One region of the Salicola sp. Rm-C-2C1-2 genome, then DNA from elsewhere that is predicted to be linked to it. Evidence: riboswitches for the same ligand, from Rfam matches in the RefSeq annotation. Region 1 holds a riboswitch; the other holds the start of a gene.
The links. Region 1 has a riboswitch for thiamine pyrophosphate ahead of thiC (phosphomethylpyrimidine synthase ThiC). Riboswitches for the same ligand answer to the same signal wherever they lie in the genome.
Positions count from the first base shown of each region.

Region 2: it holds a riboswitch for thiamine pyrophosphate, as region 1 does, so the genes downstream of both, AAF659_RS11510 (sodium:solute symporter family transporter) here and thiC (phosphomethylpyrimidine synthase ThiC) in region 1, are expected to answer to the same signal.

Region 1 is NZ_JBEFNF010000005.1:78,559-88,393, reverse strand. It holds gene ptsP (phosphoenolpyruvate--protein phosphotransferase) at 1-918, opposite strand, end outside; gene rppH (RNA pyrophosphohydrolase) at 934-1,446, opposite strand; gene AAF659_RS10105 (histidinol-phosphatase) at 1,615-2,274, shown strand; gene AAF659_RS10100 (HDOD domain-containing protein) at 2,372-3,247, shown strand; gene AAF659_RS10095 (YqiA/YcfP family alpha/beta fold hydrolase) at 3,241-3,861, opposite strand; gene cpdA (3',5'-cyclic-AMP phosphodiesterase) at 3,821-4,621, opposite strand; gene AAF659_RS10085 (DUF1249 domain-containing protein) at 4,713-5,171, opposite strand; gene AAF659_RS10080 (NUDIX domain-containing protein) at 5,171-5,797, opposite strand; gene thiC (phosphomethylpyrimidine synthase ThiC) at 5,814-7,607, opposite strand; TPP riboswitch at 7,694-7,817, opposite strand; gene AAF659_RS10070 (TolC family outer membrane protein) at 7,905-9,323, shown strand; gene waaA (lipid IV(A) 3-deoxy-D-manno-octulosonic acid transferase) at 9,317-9,835, opposite strand, start outside.
Region 2 is NZ_JBEFNF010000006.1:167,714-177,548, reverse strand. It holds gene AAF659_RS11545 (alginate export family protein) at 1-624, opposite strand, end outside; gene AAF659_RS11540 (ParA family protein) at 775-1,521, opposite strand; gene AAF659_RS11535 (alkene reductase) at 1,902-3,065, opposite strand; gene AAF659_RS11530 (aldehyde dehydrogenase family protein) at 3,145-4,647, opposite strand; gene AAF659_RS11525 (LysR family transcriptional regulator) at 4,795-5,688, shown strand; gene AAF659_RS11520 (MarR family winged helix-turn-helix transcriptional regulator) at 5,685-6,257, opposite strand; gene AAF659_RS11515 (protein adenylyltransferase SelO family protein) at 6,345-7,562, shown strand; TPP riboswitch at 7,562-7,670, shown strand; gene AAF659_RS11510 (sodium:solute symporter family transporter) at 7,659-9,047, shown strand; gene AAF659_RS11505 (protein adenylyltransferase SelO) at 9,147-9,835, shown strand, end outside.

The DNA of each region.
Region 1 (9,835 bases):
TATGTCCACCGCCCGCTCACGCAGGTAGTGATCACCCATCATCTCAAAGTGGCGAACATACTGGTTCACCACCGCCTTGAGCCCACTCGGCGCCCAGAGCCCCTCACGGATGCGGTTTTCCACCTCCCCGGGGAGCGCATGGTCGTGAAGCATGCGCAGATAGACCTCAAACAGCGCCTGCTCCTCCGGCCTCAGCTTGGGCGCAAGGCGCTCGCCCACCTGCTCCACGTCTTCCCTCACCGCGGAGACGGCAGCGCGGAAGCGCTCGATTTCCGCCTCCACATTGTCACAGCGTTTATCCGGCACCGAATCCAGATCGGCGGGCGGGAATACCACGACCCCGGTTCCAATGGCCACGCCCTGAGCACCGGCAACACCACTGAAGGCCACATCCCGGGCCTGATCGCCACTGACCGAGATACCGCCGATCGCGCCGGTCGCCTCGCTGTGGGCAATGACCCCGGCGAGCTGGGCGGAGATGGTCACCAGAAAGGCTTCCTCGCCCTCGTCGAAGCGGCGGGTATTCTGGGTCTCCTGGACAACAATCACGCCCAGAACCCGACGATGATGGATAATGGGAACACCCAGGAACGAACCAAAGCGTTCCTCGCCGGTTTCCGGGAAATAGCGGTTGCGCGGATGCTTCTGGGCATCCTCCAGATTGATGGGTTCCTCCCGCACCCCGACCAGCCCCACGAGTCCTTCCGAGGGCGCTATACGGACCTGACCAACGGCGGACTTGTAGAGCCCCTCGGTGGCTTTGAGCACATAGCAGCCGGATTTGTCGTCATAGAGGTAGACCGAGCAGACCTCGGTCTTCATGGCGGTCTGGACACGTGCCGCTATGGTGTCCAGAGCCTCCTGAAGATTATTGATTCCATTCAGTTCCTGGACGATGCTGCGGAGCGTGCTGAGCATTGTGGTCATAGTCGGTCAGCTTTCCTGGCGGGCCGGAGGTTGCCCCTTTGACTGTAGCCTGAATACCCCGGGCGCCAGTTCCCTCAGCGCCTTGCGGTAAACTTCGCGCTTGAACGACACCACCTGCCCCAGCGGGTACCAGTAGCTGACCCACTGCCAGCCGTCGAATTCAGGCTTGTAGCTGCGATCAACCCGCACCCGCGCATCAGGTGAGAGCATTTCGAGAAGGAACCATTTCTGTTTCTGGCCAACACACACCGGGCGTGAGTCCCTGCGGACCATACGACGAGGCAGGCGGTATCTGAGCCAGCCCCGGGTTGTGGTGATGATCCGGACATCCGATGATTCCAGGCCGATCTCCTCCATCAGTTCGCGATAGAGGGCCTGCTCCGGTGTCTCATCCTCATTGATGCCTCCCTGTGGAAACTGCCAGGCGTCCTGGCCAATGCGCCTGGCCCAGAGCAACTCCCCCCGGTGGTTCGCCAGCATGATTCCGACATTCGGTCTGAATCCGTCGGAGTCAATCACGGCAACACCCCTGTTTGTTATTTATCTTTTATATGTAAGTTAAAGCCATTCTTCCAGAATTGATACCCCATGAGCAAACGGCACTCGGCCCCATGGCGCTGCCGGACCGGCCTCTGCGCTGTTTGTGATATCCTTGGAGCCGACATTTTCCCGGAGGCTGGATAACCCGTGACACTCGCCATCTTTGACCTGGACAACACCCTTCTCAACGGCGACAGCGACCATGCCTGGGGCCAGTTCCTGATCGACGCCGGAGTGGTGGACGGTGAGCGCTACCGCCAACGCAATGACCAGTTCTATCGCGATTACGAAGCCGGGCGCCTCGACATTGAACAATACCTGGCCTTTGCCCTGGAGCCGCTCGCCAGTCAGGAGCTGGCCACGCTCAGGCAGCTGCGGGAACGATTCATGCAGGAACGCGTTGAGCCCATGATCGAGCCCGCCGCCGAAGCCCTTATCAACCGCCATCGGGAACGCGGTGAAACCCTGGTCATCATCACTGCGACCAACCGTTTCGTCACCGAGCCTATCGCGGCGCGGCTGGGTATTCCCAATCTGATCGCCACCGAGCCAGAGGTCGTAGAGGGTGCCTTCACCGGCCGGGTCGCCGGTACCCCCTGTTTCCGGGATGGTAAGATCACGCGCCTTGAGGAATGGCTGCTCAAGCGCAGCGATACCCTGGATGGAAGCCACTTCTACAGCGATTCCCGCAACGATCTGCCGCTACTGGAAACCGTGCCCAACCCGGTCGCCACCAACCCGGATCCGGCGCTGCGGGACGTTGCCCGTCACCGGGGCTGGCCCATCATGGACCTGCAGACGCGCTAAGACCCCAGAGCAGGAATAGTCTGAACAAACGGTTACAGCCTGTCCGAGCCTGGTACGCTAGGCTCGGGGCAGCAAAAGCTGACAGGAAGAAGTCATCATGCCCGCGGAACTGACCGACGAACAGATCCACAATGTCCTTCAGGGCATCCGCATTCCACCGCAACCCCAGATCATGGTGGACCTGCAGATGGAGCAGGCAATGCCGGATCCGGATATTGATCAGATTGCCAAGCTGATCCGCCAGGACGTCTCACTGTCCGGAATGATGCTGAAGTTCGTGAACTCGCCCTTCCTCCAGCACAGCAACCAGATCTCATCCATTGAACAGGCCGTGGCCCTGCTCGGACCGACCACGGTCATCAACATCATCAACGGCCTGAGCATCAAGGGCGAAATGTCGGACCAGGCGATCCGGGCCATGACCCGGTTCTGGGACACCGCCACCGACATCGCCCAGGTCTCCGCCCACGTCGCCCGTGCGATTGGCGCCAAGAATCCGGATGAATCCTACGCGCTCGGGCTGTTCCACAATGCCGGCATTCCGCTGATGATGGAACGCTTCCCCGACTACGAAGACGTCATGATGGAAAGCTACGCCCGCGAAGAACCGCGCCTGATCGACGTTGAGAACCGGACTCTGAACACCAACCACGCGGTTGTCGGCTATTACGTAGCCAAGTCCTGGAATCTGCCGCGCCACCTCTGCGAGGTCATCGCCGAACACCACAACGTACAGCAGGTCTTTGCCCAGACGGGGACCCGGGCTCAGGAGCGCAAGACGCTGTTGGCCACGCTCAAGATCGCTGAACACATCTGCGGCAACTTCTCAATTCTGGGCCGACAGGAGGTGGATAACGAATGGCAGCGTATGGAGCAGGATGTGCTCATCCACACTGGCCTGACCCATTACGACCTGGAGGAAATGGCGCAGAACTTCCGCGATATCGGCATCGCGGTCTACTGCAATTACTGATCCCGGCGCAGAAAGTCCAGCATCAGGGGCAACTCAGTATGGAACCGGCTGTATCGGTGGTTGCCCCCCTCATGAACAACCAGCCTGCTGGCCGCAAACCTTTCGCCGGCCTGGCGATAGTCCAGGGTTTCGTCACCGGTTTCCAGCATCACCATCAGGCGCTCGGGATGGGATAGCGTTCCCGGATCCATGGCCTGGAGCTGCTGCACGTGTTCCTGCGTTACGTCAAAACGCTCACCGGTGTAGAGATTGGTGTGCTCGCCCAGCGACTCTTCCATCAGGCGGTAGGGATAGGCTGCCGGATTGATAAGCACCGCTGAAAGACCATAACGCTCCGCCATCACCATGGCGAAGAAGCCTCCCAGTGAACTGCCGATCAGACCGGGTCCTTTCCCGGGTACGCACTCAATGAGCTCAGCCAGCTGTGCTTCTACCTCGCCGGGGGTGGTTGCCAGCTGGGGAATGAACCAGTGACCGCGGTAGCCGGTTTCATGCAGCCACGCCTCCAGCTCCCGCGCCTTTTCCGAGGAAGGCGCGCTGCGGAAACCGTGGAGATAGATCAGATCAGGCTCTTCAGTAGCCAACGCTGTCGACTTCCAGTCCGTAGTTAGCATCGGCGATGCGTTCCACTCCAGTATGGATCCGCCCATCCGGATAGAGCATCAGCCAGCGGTATCCCGGGGGCGCTGTATCCACCGCAAAGGACTCTGATTCCGGCAGGAACTGCACGCAGGTGGAGGGCGAGGCAAGCAAACGCCGACCACTGTCCTCCTGGTCCAGCTGTTGGTGGATATGCCCCCAGATCAGCCCACGCACCTGGGGATGACGAGCCAACACCTCAAAGAAAGCCTCATGATCCTGAAGACCGATGGCATTCATCCATTCAGCCCCGATCTGTACCGGATGATGATGCAGACAGATCAGGGCATGATCCTCCGGATGCTCACAGAGGCAGGCCTCCAGATAAGCCAGCTCACCCTCCCCCAACCGCCCATGCACCTGTTCAGGCACGGATGAATCCAGAAAAATCAGCTGCCACCCGTGACCACGATAACGTCGTTGCGCAGAGCGGGTACCGCCGATTGCCCGCTTCATTGCGGGCACAGCGTCATGGTTTCCGGCAAACCAGAACACCGGCCCCTCGAAAAAGGACGTGCGTTCCCGGAAGTGCTGATAGGCGGCTTCGCTGCCATCCTGCGAAATATCGCCGGTTGCCAGCACCAGATCAGGCTGCCCGTAGTGCGAACGAACGTGCGCCAGGACGGCATCAAGCGTCTGGCGTGTATTTATACCGAGCAATAGACCCTCGGGATCCTCCATCAAATGGGGATCCGTGATCTGCAGCACATGCAGGGGCTCCGCGGAGGCATCCATAGTGGCTTTGGGCTCCCTTGGTCACTATGCTCTCAATATAACGAAGTTACAGCCTGATTGCCTGCCGGATTCAGCGATCGTCATCACGGGTTCAGGATTCCATACTCCAGACCGAATCCATATCAGCCGCTTGCCCGAATTTAAGACAGAAGTCCAGCCAGTCCGCGAGGAACAGATTGATCTGCAGTTTTTCGTCCGGCAGATGCATACGGGCGTTCGGGTAGGGATTGACGGCGCGGATCCGGCCATGGCGGAAGCAGCTCATCACCTCCAGCATGCCCACATCATGGTAAGCACGCACCGTCATTCGCGGGTCATTGAGCCAGCGGCCGTTGTTCGCCACCTGCTCGAGATACCAAGTTTCGGTAAACCGGGCCTTTTCCAGCCGGCACAGGTGAACATCCCCCAGGTGGCGGCTACCGTCACGGAGATGGAAGAACACATCGGAGTCCGCGTCAGGACCCAGGCGCTCCAGATGGCTCAGCCGATGGTAATTGGCCTCACACACCGCCGCGAAGCGGGTCAGGTCAGGTACATATCGCTGCACCATCAGCTCCCCCTCCACTCATCACGCAGCCGCTCACGGTTCAGCGCCAGCCACTGCAACGCCATAATCGCTGGCGCGTTCCAGATGTGACCGGAGCGCAGCCCTTCCATGGCGGCCTCAAAGGCAAGAGACTGGACGCGGATGTCCTCGTTCTCATGCTCCAGACCGTGGATTCCGCCAGCGCCGGTGGCATCCACACAGCCCCCATAGAGGTGCACCAGCTCGTTGGTACCACCGGGCGAGACAAGGTAGTCACAGATCCTCTCTACATGCCCCAGTGTCAGCCCCGCTTCCTCTTCTGCTTCCCGTCGTGCGGTTGTTTCACCATCGTCACCCGGCTCATTGATGCCTGCAACGACTTCGAGCAACCATGGCGAGGCGTCACGCCCCAGTGCGCCGGCCCGGAACTGCTCCAGAAGCACCACCTCATCGCGCCAGGGATCGTAGGGCAGCACACAGGTGCAGTTGTCGCGCCAGAAAATCTCGCGGTGCATGGATGGGCTCCAGCCACCGCCGAAAAGGCGGTGCTGGAACCGCAGCCCGCGCAGCTGAAAAAAGCCCTGATAGAGTGGCTCATCGGACTCGATGGTCACGTCATCATGATCAAAGGTACTGTCCAGCTCTGCCATCAGGGCCTCTTCGCTTTCAGATTTCGTGGTACAGATCACCTCCCTGTTCCCGGAACTCCTCGGACTTGTCCGCCATTCCCTCGCGCAGCGCTGCCTCATCGGTCAGTCCATGCTCGCGCGCGTAGTCACGCACTTCCTGTGAGATTTTCATGGAACAGAACTTCGGCCCGCACATGGAGCAGAAGTGCGCCACCTTCGCCGAATCCTTGGGCAGGGTCTCATCGTGATAGGCACGAGCCCGTTCGGGGTCCAGGCCGAGGTTGAACTGGTCCTCCCAGCGGAACTCGAAGCGCGACTTTGAAAGCGCGTCATCACGGCGCTGGGCACCGGGATGGCCTTTGGCCAGGTCCGCCGCGTGCGCCGCGATGCGGTAAGCCATCAACCCTTCCTTCACGTCCTCGCGGTTGGGCAGGCCCAGATGCTCTTTTGGCGTCACATAGCAGAGCATGGCGCAACCATACCAGCCGATCATGGCCGCGCCAATCCCGGAGGTGATGTGATCATAGCCCGGCGCAATATCCGTTGTCAGCGGCCCCAGGGTGTAAAACGGCGCCTCATCACAGCACTCGAGCTGGCGCTCCATGTTCTCCTTGATGAGATGCATGGGGACATGGCCTGGCCCCTCGATCATGCACTGCACATCATGCGCCCAAGCAATCTTTGTGAGCTCGCCCAGCGTCTCCAGCTCCGCGAACTGGGGGCGGTCATTGGCATCCGCAATAGAACCCGGCCGCAGCCCATCACCCAGCGAAAAGGCCACGTCATAGGCCTTCATCAGCTCGCAGATCTCGCTGAAGTGAGTGTAGAGAAAGCTCTCCTCGTGGCGGGCCAGACACCACTTGGCCATGATGGCACCACCACGGGAAACAATGCCGGTGGTCCGCTCCGCCGTCATGGGAACATGGTGCAGACGCACCCCGGCGTGGATGGTGAAGTAGTCCACGCCCTGCTCCGCCTGCTCGATCAGGGTGTCGCGGAACAGCTCCCAGGTCAGGTCTTCAGCCGCCCCGTCCACCTTCTCCAGCGCCTGGTAGATGGGCACTGTCCCTACCGGTACCGGTGAGTTGCGCAGAAGCCATTCACGGGTTTCATGAATATCCTTGCCGGTAGACAGATCCATAATGGTATCCGCTCCCCATCGGATCGCCCAGGTCAGCTTGCCCACCTCTTCCTCAATGGAGGAAGTCACTGCCGAGTTGCCGATGTTGGCATTGACCTTCACCAGGAAGTTGCGCCCGATGATCATGGGCTCGGATTCCGGGTGATTAATGTTGTTGGGGATAATGGCACGCCCCCGCGCCACTTCATCACGCACGAACTCCGGCTCGACGCCCTCGCGGATAGCGATGAACTCCATCTCCGCGGTGATCGTGCCCTGACGTGCGTAGTGCATCTGGCTCACATTGCCACCGTCATGGGCCACCCGTGGTTTGGGCGGGTGTCCGAAACGGAAGGCATCCCGCCTGGGATCGCGCAGGCGCTGACGGGTTGTCTCAGAGCTGAACTGCGACAGGTGCTGCGTGTCCCTGCGCTCATCAATCCAGCCAGCACGCAGCGGGGTCAGCCCCTGACGCAGATCGATGACAGCCTCCGGGTCGGTGTAGGGACCGGCGGTATCATAGACGCGCAGCGGCTCGTTGGGCTCAGGACCCTCGGCAGTATCAGTCGGACTCAACTGGATCTCACGCATGGGGACGCGCAGGTCCGGGCGGCTGCCTATCACATACACTTTGTGTGACGCCGGCAGCTGTTCGATGGTGGCGTCATTGACGCGCTCGTTCTCGCTCAGGAACTGGTCGGATGGACTCATATGAGTGGTTCTCCTCCGCTGATGGTTGAACGGACGGGAGAACGCAGAAGCAGATCTGAGTAAGTGCGATACAGGCGTTACAGCTCGGGCACGCTTGTCTCGATCCCTACGCCGGTGCTAGCCGGATCAGGTCTGCGGGTTCTGCATTCGCAATCTCAGCCAGCCGTGGCGGCAAAAGCCACCGCGGGACCGGCACCCCGTCAAGACAGTCAACTTGAGTCTAGAGATCCGACCGCAACTTGTCCATAATGGTGACCGCCGGTCACGGCTCACCCTGATCAACGCTTGAGGGAACGAATGAAAGCGCGCGCTTTTCCCGCACTGATTGCAGCTCTGCTACTCCCCGCCGCCCAGGCTCATGGCGAGGGTCTGATGGATATCTATGAACAGGCTCTGTCCTATGACTCGGATCTGGCCGCGGCCCGCGCTGCCCGCCAGGCCCGGGAAGCAGCGGTCGATGAATCCAGGGCGCCGCTGCTGCCGCAGCTGGACGCTTTCGGTGAATCGTCCTACACCGAACGCAACACTCTGGATGGCGACCTCACCAGCCACAAATACGGTCTCGAGCTCAGCCAGCCGCTGTTCCGGGCCAACGCCTGGTACGGCTTCCAGGCCAGCCAGAAGCAGAGCGAGGTAGCGGCCGCGGAGCTATCGCGCGCTGAACAGGGGCTGATGCTCAAAGTCGCGGAGCAGTACTTCAATGTCCTGCGTGCCAAGGACGAGCTGGACACCGCCAAAGCTCAGGAAGCGGCGCTCCGGCGCCAGTGGGAACAGGCCAAGGAGCGTTATGACGTGGGGCTCGTGGCCACCACCGAGGTGGAAGAAGCCCGCGCCGGCTACGATGCGAGCCGCTCACAGCGGATTGCAGCGCAAAGTCAGCTGGACATTGAACGCGAAAGCCTGGCACGGCTGACCGGCCAGTTCCCCAAAACCCTGGAACGGCTTGAGACGGACTTCCCGATCAACACCCCGGAACCGGACAGCCCCAAGGCATGGGCCCAGACCGCACTGGAGCAGAACTGGGAACTGCGAGCGCAACAGCTTACTGTGGACGCCAAACGCGAGCAGGTCAGCGCCGCTCGCTCCGAGCATCTGCCTACGCTGGATCTGTTCGCCCGGGTCGAGCGCCAGCACCAGGACAACAATTTTGAGCTGCCAAGCGGCAGCCCCGGGGCATACAGCAACCCTCTCGACGAGTACCCGCGCACTGACACCACCGTCGGCCTGTCACTGAACATTCCGATTTACAGTGGCGGCGGTACTCAGGCCGGTGTACGGCGTGTGCGATCCGAGACGGAACGGGCGGAGCGGGAGCTGGACACAGTCAGGCGCAACGTCCGGCTGGATGCGCGTTCGCTGTTCCGACGCATCACGACCAACATCCAGACCATCAATGCTCAGCGCCAGACCATCGTCTCCAGCCGCAGCGCGCTGGATGCCACCCGCGCCGGCTACGAAGTGGGTACGCGCAATATCGTGGAAGTGCTCGACGCCGAGCAGAACTACTACGTGGCGCTGCGTGACTACGCCAACGCCCGCTACGACTATGTGCTCAACACCCTGCGCCTGAAACAGACCGCCGGAACACTGAGCCCGCAGGATCTGGCGGGACTGGACCGCTGGCTCAGCGCCACGGCACCCGGCATTGAACGGCTTGCAAAGCAGGTAACCCGCGAGGAGCGGGAAGCTGATGGAAACGGAGACCAAGGTCAGTAACGCGCAAGCCGGAGCCGGATCCCCTCAACCAAGCGTGCCACCGCGCCCTGGTTGGCATCCACAACGGCCCGGGCACGCTGGCCCTGATCTTCCCGCGTTGAGCCATCCGCCAGCAACGTGGCCAGCGCCCCGGCAAGTGCGTCAGCGTTCTCCACGAAGTGAACCGCCGCCGCATCCTCCAGGATTTCGAAAACGCTGGCAAAGTTGAAAACATGCGGGCCTGTCAGAACCGGTAGCGACCAGGCGGCCGCCTCCAGAGGATTATGGCCACCCCGCTCAATGAGCGAGCCGCCGATGAAGGCCGCATCCGCACAGCCGAAAAGCATCAAAAGCTCCCCCATGGTGTCCGCGAGGTAGACCTGGGCTTCCTCAAGCTCATCACCAGCCGCACGACGGGCCATGTTGAGGCCTTTTTCCTCAATCAACCGGGCAACCACGTCAAAACGCTCAGGGTGGCGCGGCACCAGCACCAGCAGCGCTTCAGGATGACGCGCCATAAGCGGGCGGTGGGC
Region 2 (9,835 bases), on a different contig from region 1:
ATTCAGGATGCCGGTATCCATGGCGAGGTCACCCTTGGGGCTGGCATCCGAGAAAATGCGGTTGGCGTTATAGAGATACCCCGCCGTGATGGTGGTATCCGGCAGTGAGGTGTTGACCAGCGTTGAGCCGTCAAAGGTCTGCTCATTCTGGCGCCAGCCCACATTGCCAATGAAGCGGTCGTTATCCAGCTTCAGGCGTTGGCGGCCAAATGTCAGTTTCGTTTCCGCCAGGCCGCTGTACGCCAGATAAGCCTGGTTCAGTTCAGTCTCGGTTGGGTCGGCAACCACTGGGCGGCTGGTGCGACCATTGATGGTGCTGTTGTAATTGTCAGGGCCGACCGACGTGACATGTTCCACGTCCAGGTAACCTTTGAGGTTGGCGACCTCCGCGGTTTCATAGCCCAGCCTGGCGCGCAGCGTTGATGCCCGCGCATCGTCCTGGGCGCCATCGTCGTCCACGTTTTCGTAACGATAACGCGTGTCCAGTGATGATGTGCCATTGGTGATGGCATCCGTGATGGGGGCCGCGCAGATGCCTCCGGAAAATGCGGCAACAGCAACCACCAGGGGTGCTTTGCCAAGGTAAGAGCGCACGGCGGTCGTAATCGTTGATCGCGTTGTCATGGGGTAGGGCCTCCAACGGCCGGCTGAGGATGAATTCTCAGCCGAGTATCTCCCCTCAAAGAAATATTTTAAATGATTCTTATCAACTTTTCAGCTTGATTTCTCTTCAGTATCAGCAGGCTAGATCTTAAGGGGTAGGTTTTGTACCCATCACAGCTTCAGCATGGCGTGGATCTCGGCCCACAGAGCCCGGTATGCGGTTGCTGCCCGGCTGCGGCGGTCCATCAATTCCACCGGCAATCTGGATTCGGCCATCCGCTCAATCACGCCGCCGTTGGGAATGACGGTCTGGAGTTGCTTGGGTAAAGGCTTCAGCTCACCGTCTGCCATGGCCTTATGGAACGTCTTGCGGCGGTCAACCATGGAAAGGAAGGGGCGTAATCGTTTGGCCTTGATGTTGTTTTCCTTGGCGAAGTCGCGCATCTGATGCCAGCTGTTGAGTGACAGCTGAGCCGGGACCACGGGCACGAAGATGGCATTGGCGGCGTTCAGCACCTGCTCAGCCAGTTCGGAGAGCGATGGTGGGCAATCCAGAATAACCAGCGCTGTTTCCTCGGAGAGTGACTTGAGCCAGCGCTTGAGGGCATCACTGGAGCTCAACTGGCTCAGTTTGATGTCGAGGTTGCGTGCGCTCCGGTGGGCAGGGATCAGCTCGAGCCGAGCGTAGGGTGTGGCATGGATGAAAGCACCAATCGGCTTCTTGCCTTTAACCAGTGGGCCAAGCTTACGGCCATTTTCCGCCTGATCCTGGCTCAGAAGCCAGGTTGCTGCCCCCTGAGGGTCAAGGTCCCATAGTACAGTTGGGATGCCAGCCTGACTGGCCAGATAGGCAACATTAACGGCGGCTGAGGTCTTCCCGGTGCCACCCTTAAGCGTATGGAACGCAATGATCTGCATGAATAAGCACCCTACAGCGTGGATGAGTTGTGCAGGCTAACATGCCAGTGGCGGAGCGCTGGCCCCGGCCGGACTGGCGTCAGCAGCCACTATGGCTTAATCGGGGTAACCGGTCAGCTCCATGTAACCCACGCCCTCATGCGAGCCTTCAACCGAGACCGGACTCTCCCAGTAAGGGTAAACCCCGGTATTTCAGTATTCGCCGGGGGGCGCCGAAATCCGATAGCCGCGTTTCGAGTATTGCTGAAGGTGACGTCAATGGGCGGCAATCAGCGTTACCCCCTGAGGGTGGGCTGACTTAAATCGGTGTGGCTGTTACCGGTGATACGGATTGCGCCAGGCCCTGCGGTAGGAGGGCCTGGTGCGTGTGGCTGTGCCTTTCAGGAAACGCCTTCCGGTTCCGGGGCGCTCTGCTGGACCTGCTGCTCATAGGTGGGGTAGTCGGTGTAGCCGTGGGCGGTGCCACCGTACATTGTCGCCGGGTCCACCTTGTTCCAGGGGAGGTCATGCCGGATGCGATGGGGCAGATCCGGGTTGGCAATGAAGGGTTTGCCGAATGCGAACAGATCACCATAGCCCGCATTCAGCATACGCAGGGCTTTCTCCGGCGTATAGCGGCCGGCAAAAATCAGCGCACCACTGAACGCGTCCCGTAATGCCTGGCAGAAGCTGTCCGGCAGTTCGGGGGCGTTGTCCCAGTCTGCTTCGGCAATCGAGATGTAGGCGATGCCCTGGCGGTCCAGCATTTTGGCCGCTTCCACATAGGTTTCGTGGGGATCGGATTCAACCAGCCCGAGGTAAACGCGTTCTTCGTCGGTGCTCTCGAACAGCGGCGAGAACCGGACACCAAGGCGGTTGGCGCCCACTTCCCGGGAAACCGCGCTGACGATCTCCTCAAGGAAGCGCAACCGGTTCCGCAGGCTGCCGCCGTATTGGTCAGTGCGGTGGTTGCTGTGTTCGGAGATGAACTGGTTGACCAGGTAGCCATTGGCGCTGTGGATCTCCACCCCGTCAAAGCCGGCTTCCATGGCGTTGCGCGCCGCCCGGGCGTACAGCTCAACCATTTCGCCGACTTCATCAGTGCTCAGGGCGCGGGGCTCGTCGGAATCAGTGATCATGCCTTCACCGGGGCCGGTCTCAACAAACACCTTAACGGTCTCGTTGCGGATGGCCGACGGACCCACCGGTGCTGCCCGCTCAGGTTGCAGTGAGCGGTGTGAGATCCGCCCCACGTGCCAGAGCTGGCAGAAGATGGTGCCGCCCTGGGTATGAACGGCCTCGGTCACCTTTTTCCAGCCCTCGACCTGCTCAGGGGTGGAAATACCAGGCGTCCAGGCATAGCCCTGACCCCGGGGTTCGACCTGGGTACCTTCCGAGACCATGAAGCCGGCCGACGCCCGCTGGGCGTAATAGGTCGCCATCATGTCGTTGGGCACGTTGCCCGGCTGAGTACTCCTGGAGCGCGTCAGCGGTGGCAGAACGATACGGTTTGTCAGTGTCAGATCGCCGAGTCTGACGGATTCAAAAAGCGATTCCGTATTCATGATTTTCAAACCTTTTCAGTTGAATGAGGAGATGGAAGCGAGGCCTGACCATTGGTTGGCAGGCCCCGTGGCGCAGGGGTCAGAAGAGGCCGTTGGTGGCCTCGTTCAGGCTGATGATGACGCTCTTGGTCTCGGTGTAGTCGTGCAGCATCATCTTGTGGGTTTCGCGCCCGATGCCGGACTTCTTGTAGCCGCCGAAAGGCGCGTGGGCCGGCAGTTCATGGTAGGTGTTGACCCACATCCGGCCTGTCCTGACCGCGCGTGCCACCCGCAGGGCGCGATTGATGTCCTGCGTCCAGACAGCGCCCGCCAGCCCGTACTCAGAGTCATTGGCCAGTTCAATCGCGTGGTCCTCGTCATCGAAGGGCATGACCACCAGAACCGGGCCGAATATTTCCTCCTGGGAAACCCGCATCTCATTGTTGGCATCCACAATGAGTGTGGGTTCGATGAAGCAGCCATTGCTGTGGCTTTCGTCTTCAAGACGCTTGCCGCCGGTCAGGATGGTGGCGCCTTCCTGGGACGCGAGCTCGACATAGCCCAAGATGCGTTCCGTCTGCTGCTGGCTTACCTGGCTACCCATCTGGGTCGTCGGATCCATGGGGTCGCCAACCTTGATGGTTTCGAACCGGTTCTTCAGCGATGCCAGGAAGTCATCCAGGATGGACCGGTGCACCAGAAGGCGGGCGCCGGATTCGCAGGCCTGGCCCTGGTTGAGCAGGATCGAAAGGGCAGCGCCTTCCAGGGCTTTTTCCTGGTTGGCATCCGGGAAGACAATGTTCGCCGACTTGCCGCCCAGCTCCAGCGTGGTGGGCGCGAGTTTGTCGGCCGCGGCTTTCGCCACGCGATAGCCCACGTCCGTGGAGCCAGTGAACGCCAGCTTATCGACGTCCGGATGATCAAGCAGTGTCTGGCCGGCCTCGGAGCCTTTACCCGTGATGATGTTGACGGTCCCGGCGGGCAGCACCTCATTCAGTATTTCACCCAGCGTCAGCAGCGTGATGGAGGTCATCTCCGCTGGCTTGATAACCACGGTGTTGCCGGTGGCAATCGCCGGCGCCAGCTTCCAGGCGGCCATCAGCAACGGGTAGTTCCAGGGGATGACCTGCCCGACGACGCCCATGGGCTCACTCAGAACCAAGCTCAGCGTATTCTCGTCAAGCTGCGTTGCCTCGTCGCTGTGCGAGCGGATGACACCGGCGAAGTAGCGGAAGTGGTCAATCGCCATCGGGATGTCCATCTGGCTTGATTCCCTGATGGGCTTGCCGTTGTCCAGTGTCTCCAGGTGGTAAAACTCTTGGGAACGCGCCTCCAGCCGATCCGCAATCGTCAGCAGTGCCTGCTGGCGCTGCTGAGGCGATGTTTGGCGCCATGCTGGGAAGGCTCCACGCGCTGCTTTCACAGCCCGGTTAACATCGTCGGCATCCGCCAGGGGCAGGTGCGATAGGGGCTCGCCGGTGGCTGGATTGATCGTCGCAATCGTCCGAGCGGACCCACTATCAGTCCATTCGCCGCCAATCAGCATCCGATAGTTGGGCTTGATCAGTTGCTGGTATTGCGCTTTCGGCAGTATCTCGACCATGTCGTGCTCCTGTTTGTTGCGGGCCTGACGTATCAGGCGGACGGGCGCAGAAGGCTGCGTACCCATTGAATAGCGTCGATGACAGGGACAAGGTTAAGGACGTATCATCACAAACAGAAACAGTAATTTTTGGTGAAAAATACAAACATGAGTGGTTTGAGTAACATCGACCTGAAGCAGTTGCGTGTGCTCAGGGCGTTGCTGAAAGAGAGAAGTCTGACTCGGGCCGCGGGCCAGATGGGAATGACGCAGCAGGCGGTGAGTGCGCAATTGAACAAGCTGCGCGAGATCTTTCAGGACCGGCTGTTTCTGCGCTCACGCCAGGGCGTTGTCCCAACGCCGTTGGCGGAAGAGCTTGAGCCGCGAGTGAAGGCGGTCTTCGACAGTATCGAGCAGCTGATTCCCCCGGAGCGGTTTGATCCGGCAAGTGTGCAGGGGACCTATGTCATATCCGCCACCGATTACGCGGTGGAAGTGGTGCTGCCTGAGCTGGTCACCAGGGTCCGGCAGCAGGCGCCGGGGCTGAAGCTGATCGTACGTGATTTTGAGAGTGACCGAGTGCACGCCATGCTGGCCTCCGGGGAGCTGGACATGGCGCTGACTTTTCCCGCCTTCGCACCGGAAAGCTGCCAGACCAAGCTGTTGTTCTCGGAGTATCACATCTGCGTGGCGGGCAATGAGTCATCGCTGCATGAGCAACAGCTGACCATCGGCGAGATCGCTGAGTTACCGCAGCTCATCGTCTCGCCAACGCGTGCCAACCTGATTGGTTCCGCCGATGACTGGTTCGCCAGCAAAGGGTATGGGCGTAATATAGTGATGTCGGTGCCAAGCTTCTCCGCAGCGCCAACCTGTGTTGCATCCAGCGACTGTGTCGCTTTTCTGCCCTCGAGAATCCTGCCTCATCCGCTGGTACGCCCCATTGAGCTTGAGGAGTCGCCGCCCTGCTTCGACGTGATTGCCGCCTGGCATCCCCGTACCAGCCAGGATCCGTTGCAGCAGTGGATACTATCGCTTCTGGACGAGGCGTTCTCCGGCTAGCAATCTGGTTCAAAGTAGACGCACAGCGCGCTGGGATCGTCCACGGGTAACGCCTGATCGTCCAGCCGACAGATGCCGTCGTTCGTCTCCCGTGCGTTGGGAGTGAAGTGGACGCAGTCATGACAGCATCCAAAGCAATGATGACCGTCTTTCTCTGAGAGGGTGATGGTGAGTTGTTCAATGAGGTGGCCCAGCGACTGCCTTTGAGCCTCAGGGAGGCGCTGTACCGCCTCTTTAAGGCTCAGAACCGGGTCATTGAGCGCGATAGCGTCACCCGCCTCAGTCAGCGAGAAGCGCACGCTCCGGCCATCGCGGCTGTCCTTCTCCCGCTTCGCCAGCCCTGCCGATTCGAGTGATTTCAGCGTCTGCGATGCCGTGCCACGAGTGGTGCCGTGAAATTCGGCAAAGGCCGACGGCTTGCGCGATATCGCATTCGAGCGTGCCAGAAACCGGACGGCGGCCCACTGGGCGCCACTCAGTTCACACTCGCGCCCATGCTCAGAGCTGTGGCTCTGCCAGGCGAGATGGATGATGCGGTCGGCGATGATGGTGCTGGCATTGTCACTCATGGGTTAATGATAGCGAAACGACATCAGATTGACAAAAGTATCACCGCCCAATTAATGTCGAAACAAAACTATACAGCGGGGTTAGTCATGAATTCTGTCAGCAGTCATAACCTGCAATTGGGTGATGCTAGGGCTGTGTGGCCGGGTCTGGCACTGGATAACAGTTACGCCCGATTGCCAAAGGTGATGTACAGCCCGGCGGAGCCGGAACCCTTGGCGGAGCCTGAACTGCTTTGGTTTAACGCACCGCTTGCCAGCGTGCTTGGTCTTGGTGGCCAACCGCAGGAACTGATCACGGCATTTGCCAGTGGCCACCGGGTACCATTCGGTGCCCGGCCAATCAGACGCAAAGTCGCACAACGGCCCTGGGGTGCCCCCGAGCCACGCCATGGAGCCACGGCTGAGATTGCTCTGGGCGAGCATATTGATCGTTGCTTCCAGCGCTGCGATCTGTCATTGCAGCAACACGAAGACAGTGATCATGACCTGGCTGGCGCTGAACTCTCGGTCAGAAACGGCTTACACCAGCTTTTGATGGGCGAAGTGCTCAACGCAATGGGGGTTCAAGCACCGCGGGTACTTGCGATTGCCTATGACGATGCGGGTGGAAAACTGGATCAGGCTCGCGCATCGGTCATCAAGACTGGCGAGTCACCGTTGACCATCGGCGCGTTTGAGTACGCGTTCAGCCAACTGGGGCTGGCAGAGCTTGAACGTCTTACCGACTATGCCATTGCCCGAATCGACCCTGCTCTGATCAATAGCGACACACCCTACACAGCATTTTTTGAACGGGTCTGCGATAAGCTCGCTGTAACGATGGCGCAGTGGGCAAGCGTTGGGTTCATCCACAGCAAACTCGATACGCATCTGACAGCGATCGATGGTGGTATGTCCCTGACCCCCTATTCGGGGTTCATGGACAACTCTGATATTGACCGCATCAGGCATCCCTCGGATGCAACAGGCCGTTATGCGTTTTCCGCCCAACCCATTGCCGCCCATTGGAACCTGTGCCGGTTTGCCAATGTGCTGCGGCCATTAACCGGACCTGAGGGAAAAGGCAGCGGCAGCCGCATACAGGGCCGTCTGGATGGCTTCTTCAACCGATATGAACAGCACCGCATTGGCTATCTCCAGCGCCCCGCGGTTGAGCCCACCAGGGGCACTCCCAGATCGCGCACGCTATCAGCGACCGTTGAAGAGGTTGTAGAGGGGGATTGGTCGTCAATCGATCGATTTCTGACAGCCTATGGTGGCCACGCGTTGGCCGGTGACAGGGACCCTATTTGCAAACCTTATTAATTTGTCGCCAGGGGAGCCTCGTGTAAATCCGAGGCTGAGAGGGTAAAACACCGACCCTGGAACCTGACCCGGTTTATTCCGGCGGAGGAAGTGCGAATGACTTATCTGACGTTGGCCGCGCTCGGTGCGGCATTGGCGCTCTTTGGTACGCTCGGTCTGCGCGCAAGCCGGGCTGGTATCCGCCTTGATGATTATGTGACAGCCCGCAACTCCCAGGGGACTCAGTCGATTGGGCTCTCGTTTCTTGCATCAAGCATGGGGGCCTGGATTCTTTTTGCGCCACCGGAGATTGCAGCATTCGTGGGTCCTGTTGGGTTGGCTGGTTACGCGATTGGCGCCGCGCTTCCCTTTGTCGTTCTGGGGCTTTATGGGCCAGCGATCCGAAGGCGCCTGCCGGAGGGGCGCAGCATCAGTGAGTTCGCCGAGGCCTGTTATGGCCCCGGTGTGCGGAGGTGGGTCGCCTTTGTTTCGGTGGCTTACATGGCCTGTTTCCTGGCAGCCGAACTGACCGCCATCGGTTCCATTGCCGGACTGCTTTCCGACGTCGATCCGTCACTGATTATCATCGGTATTGCCTTGGTCACACTTGTCTACACAACTCTGGGCGGGTTACGCGCCAGCATGGCAACGGATCGCTGGCAGGCTTGGTTGCTTCTGGCGCTGTTGCTGCTCGTGGCCGCGGTGGCATGGTGGGGGCTCCCGCCTTTGCCGCCGGAAGCGACGATGCCCGCGGCGCCAATGGGAAGTGCGCTCTCGGTAGGGCTTACCCTGGTGATTGCGGTCACCGCGGCTAATCTGTTCCATCAGGGCTATTGGCAGCGGGTCTGGGCCGCCGAGAATAATCGGGCTCTGGGGCGTGGCGCCCTCTTTGGCGCCGTTGCCACCCTGGTCGTGGTGATGATTGTCGGCGGACTGGGGATGCTGGCGGCTATGCAGGCGTTATCCCTGGGCGAGCCGCCCATCCCGTTTTTTGCCCTCGTTTCGGCAGCCCCGGGCTGGCTGAGCCTGCCGGCGCTCGTATTGGCGGTAACTCTTGTCGCCTCCAGTGTGGATACCCTACAGAACGCCATTGCCTCCATGGCAGTCGCCAGCACCGGTCGCAAGGGGCTGTCGATGCGCGGCGCGCAGTGGATCACCGTTTTGCTGATGGTGCCCGTCGTCTGGGTGGGTCTCCAGGGGTTTTCAGTACTTCGTCTGTTTCTGATTGCTGATTTGCTGTGTGCGGCAATCGTGGTGCCGGTGTTGCTGGGGCCCTGGCAGCGCATGTCGGCCCTGGCGGCTCTGGCTGGCGGCGTGGCTGGTCTTGTTGGGGCAATACTGCCGGGTTGGGTCACAACAGGCAGCCTTACCGGCGGCGTATTGGCAGCGAGTTTCCCGGATAGTGTGCCAACACTGGGGCCTTTCCTGGGCGCATTGCTGGCATCGACCGGCGTGAGCATGCTCATCGCTGTGCTGCGCCCGGCGAGGGCTTCAGCCCCGCATTGACAGGCTGTTGATGTCGATACGACACTAAAAAACACGTCCGGTTATGCCTCACAAGCCTGATTGACCGGCAACACGTTTTGCATGAATAGGGGCGATAAGGTGGCCGAACAAACCTCATTCACCTGTGCGAGCCTCAATGACCTCGCACAGGTGACGGATTACTCGTTCATGGACCGACTCAACGCCGACCCGGAAGCGAACGCCAGCGGGAAAGACCATGAGCCGCGCCAGGTCTTCAGGGGTCATTATGTGCCGGTTACCCCCACGCCGATTAAGGACCCGGAATACGTTGCCCACAGCAAGGATCTGTTTCGCGAGCTGGGCTTCGCCGACAGCATGGCGCAATCTGCCGACTTCGTCTCTCTTTTTTCAGGCGATATCACGCCTGTTCCCGAGTCGATGAGGAAGGTCGGCTGGGCCTGTGGTTATGCCCTTTCCATCTATGGTACTGAATTGGTCCAGCAGTGCCCCTTCCAAACCGGAAATGGTTACGGCGACGGTCGAGCCATTTCCGTTGTGGAGGTCGTCATCGAGGGACAACGCTGGGAAATGCAGCTTAAAGGGGCGGGCCGGACGCCGTACTGCCGGGGTGCAGACGGTCGTGCTGTTCTTCGCTCAAGTGCGCGGGAGTTCCTGGCACAGGAGCACATGCATGCGCTCGGCGTTCCCACGTCGCGGTCCCTGAGCCTGTATGTTTCGAAAACCGAAAAGGTCAGGCGGCCGTGGTACTCGGGTGGCTCACGCTCGACAGAGCCGGATACGGTTATTGCCGAGCCGGTGGCGATCAC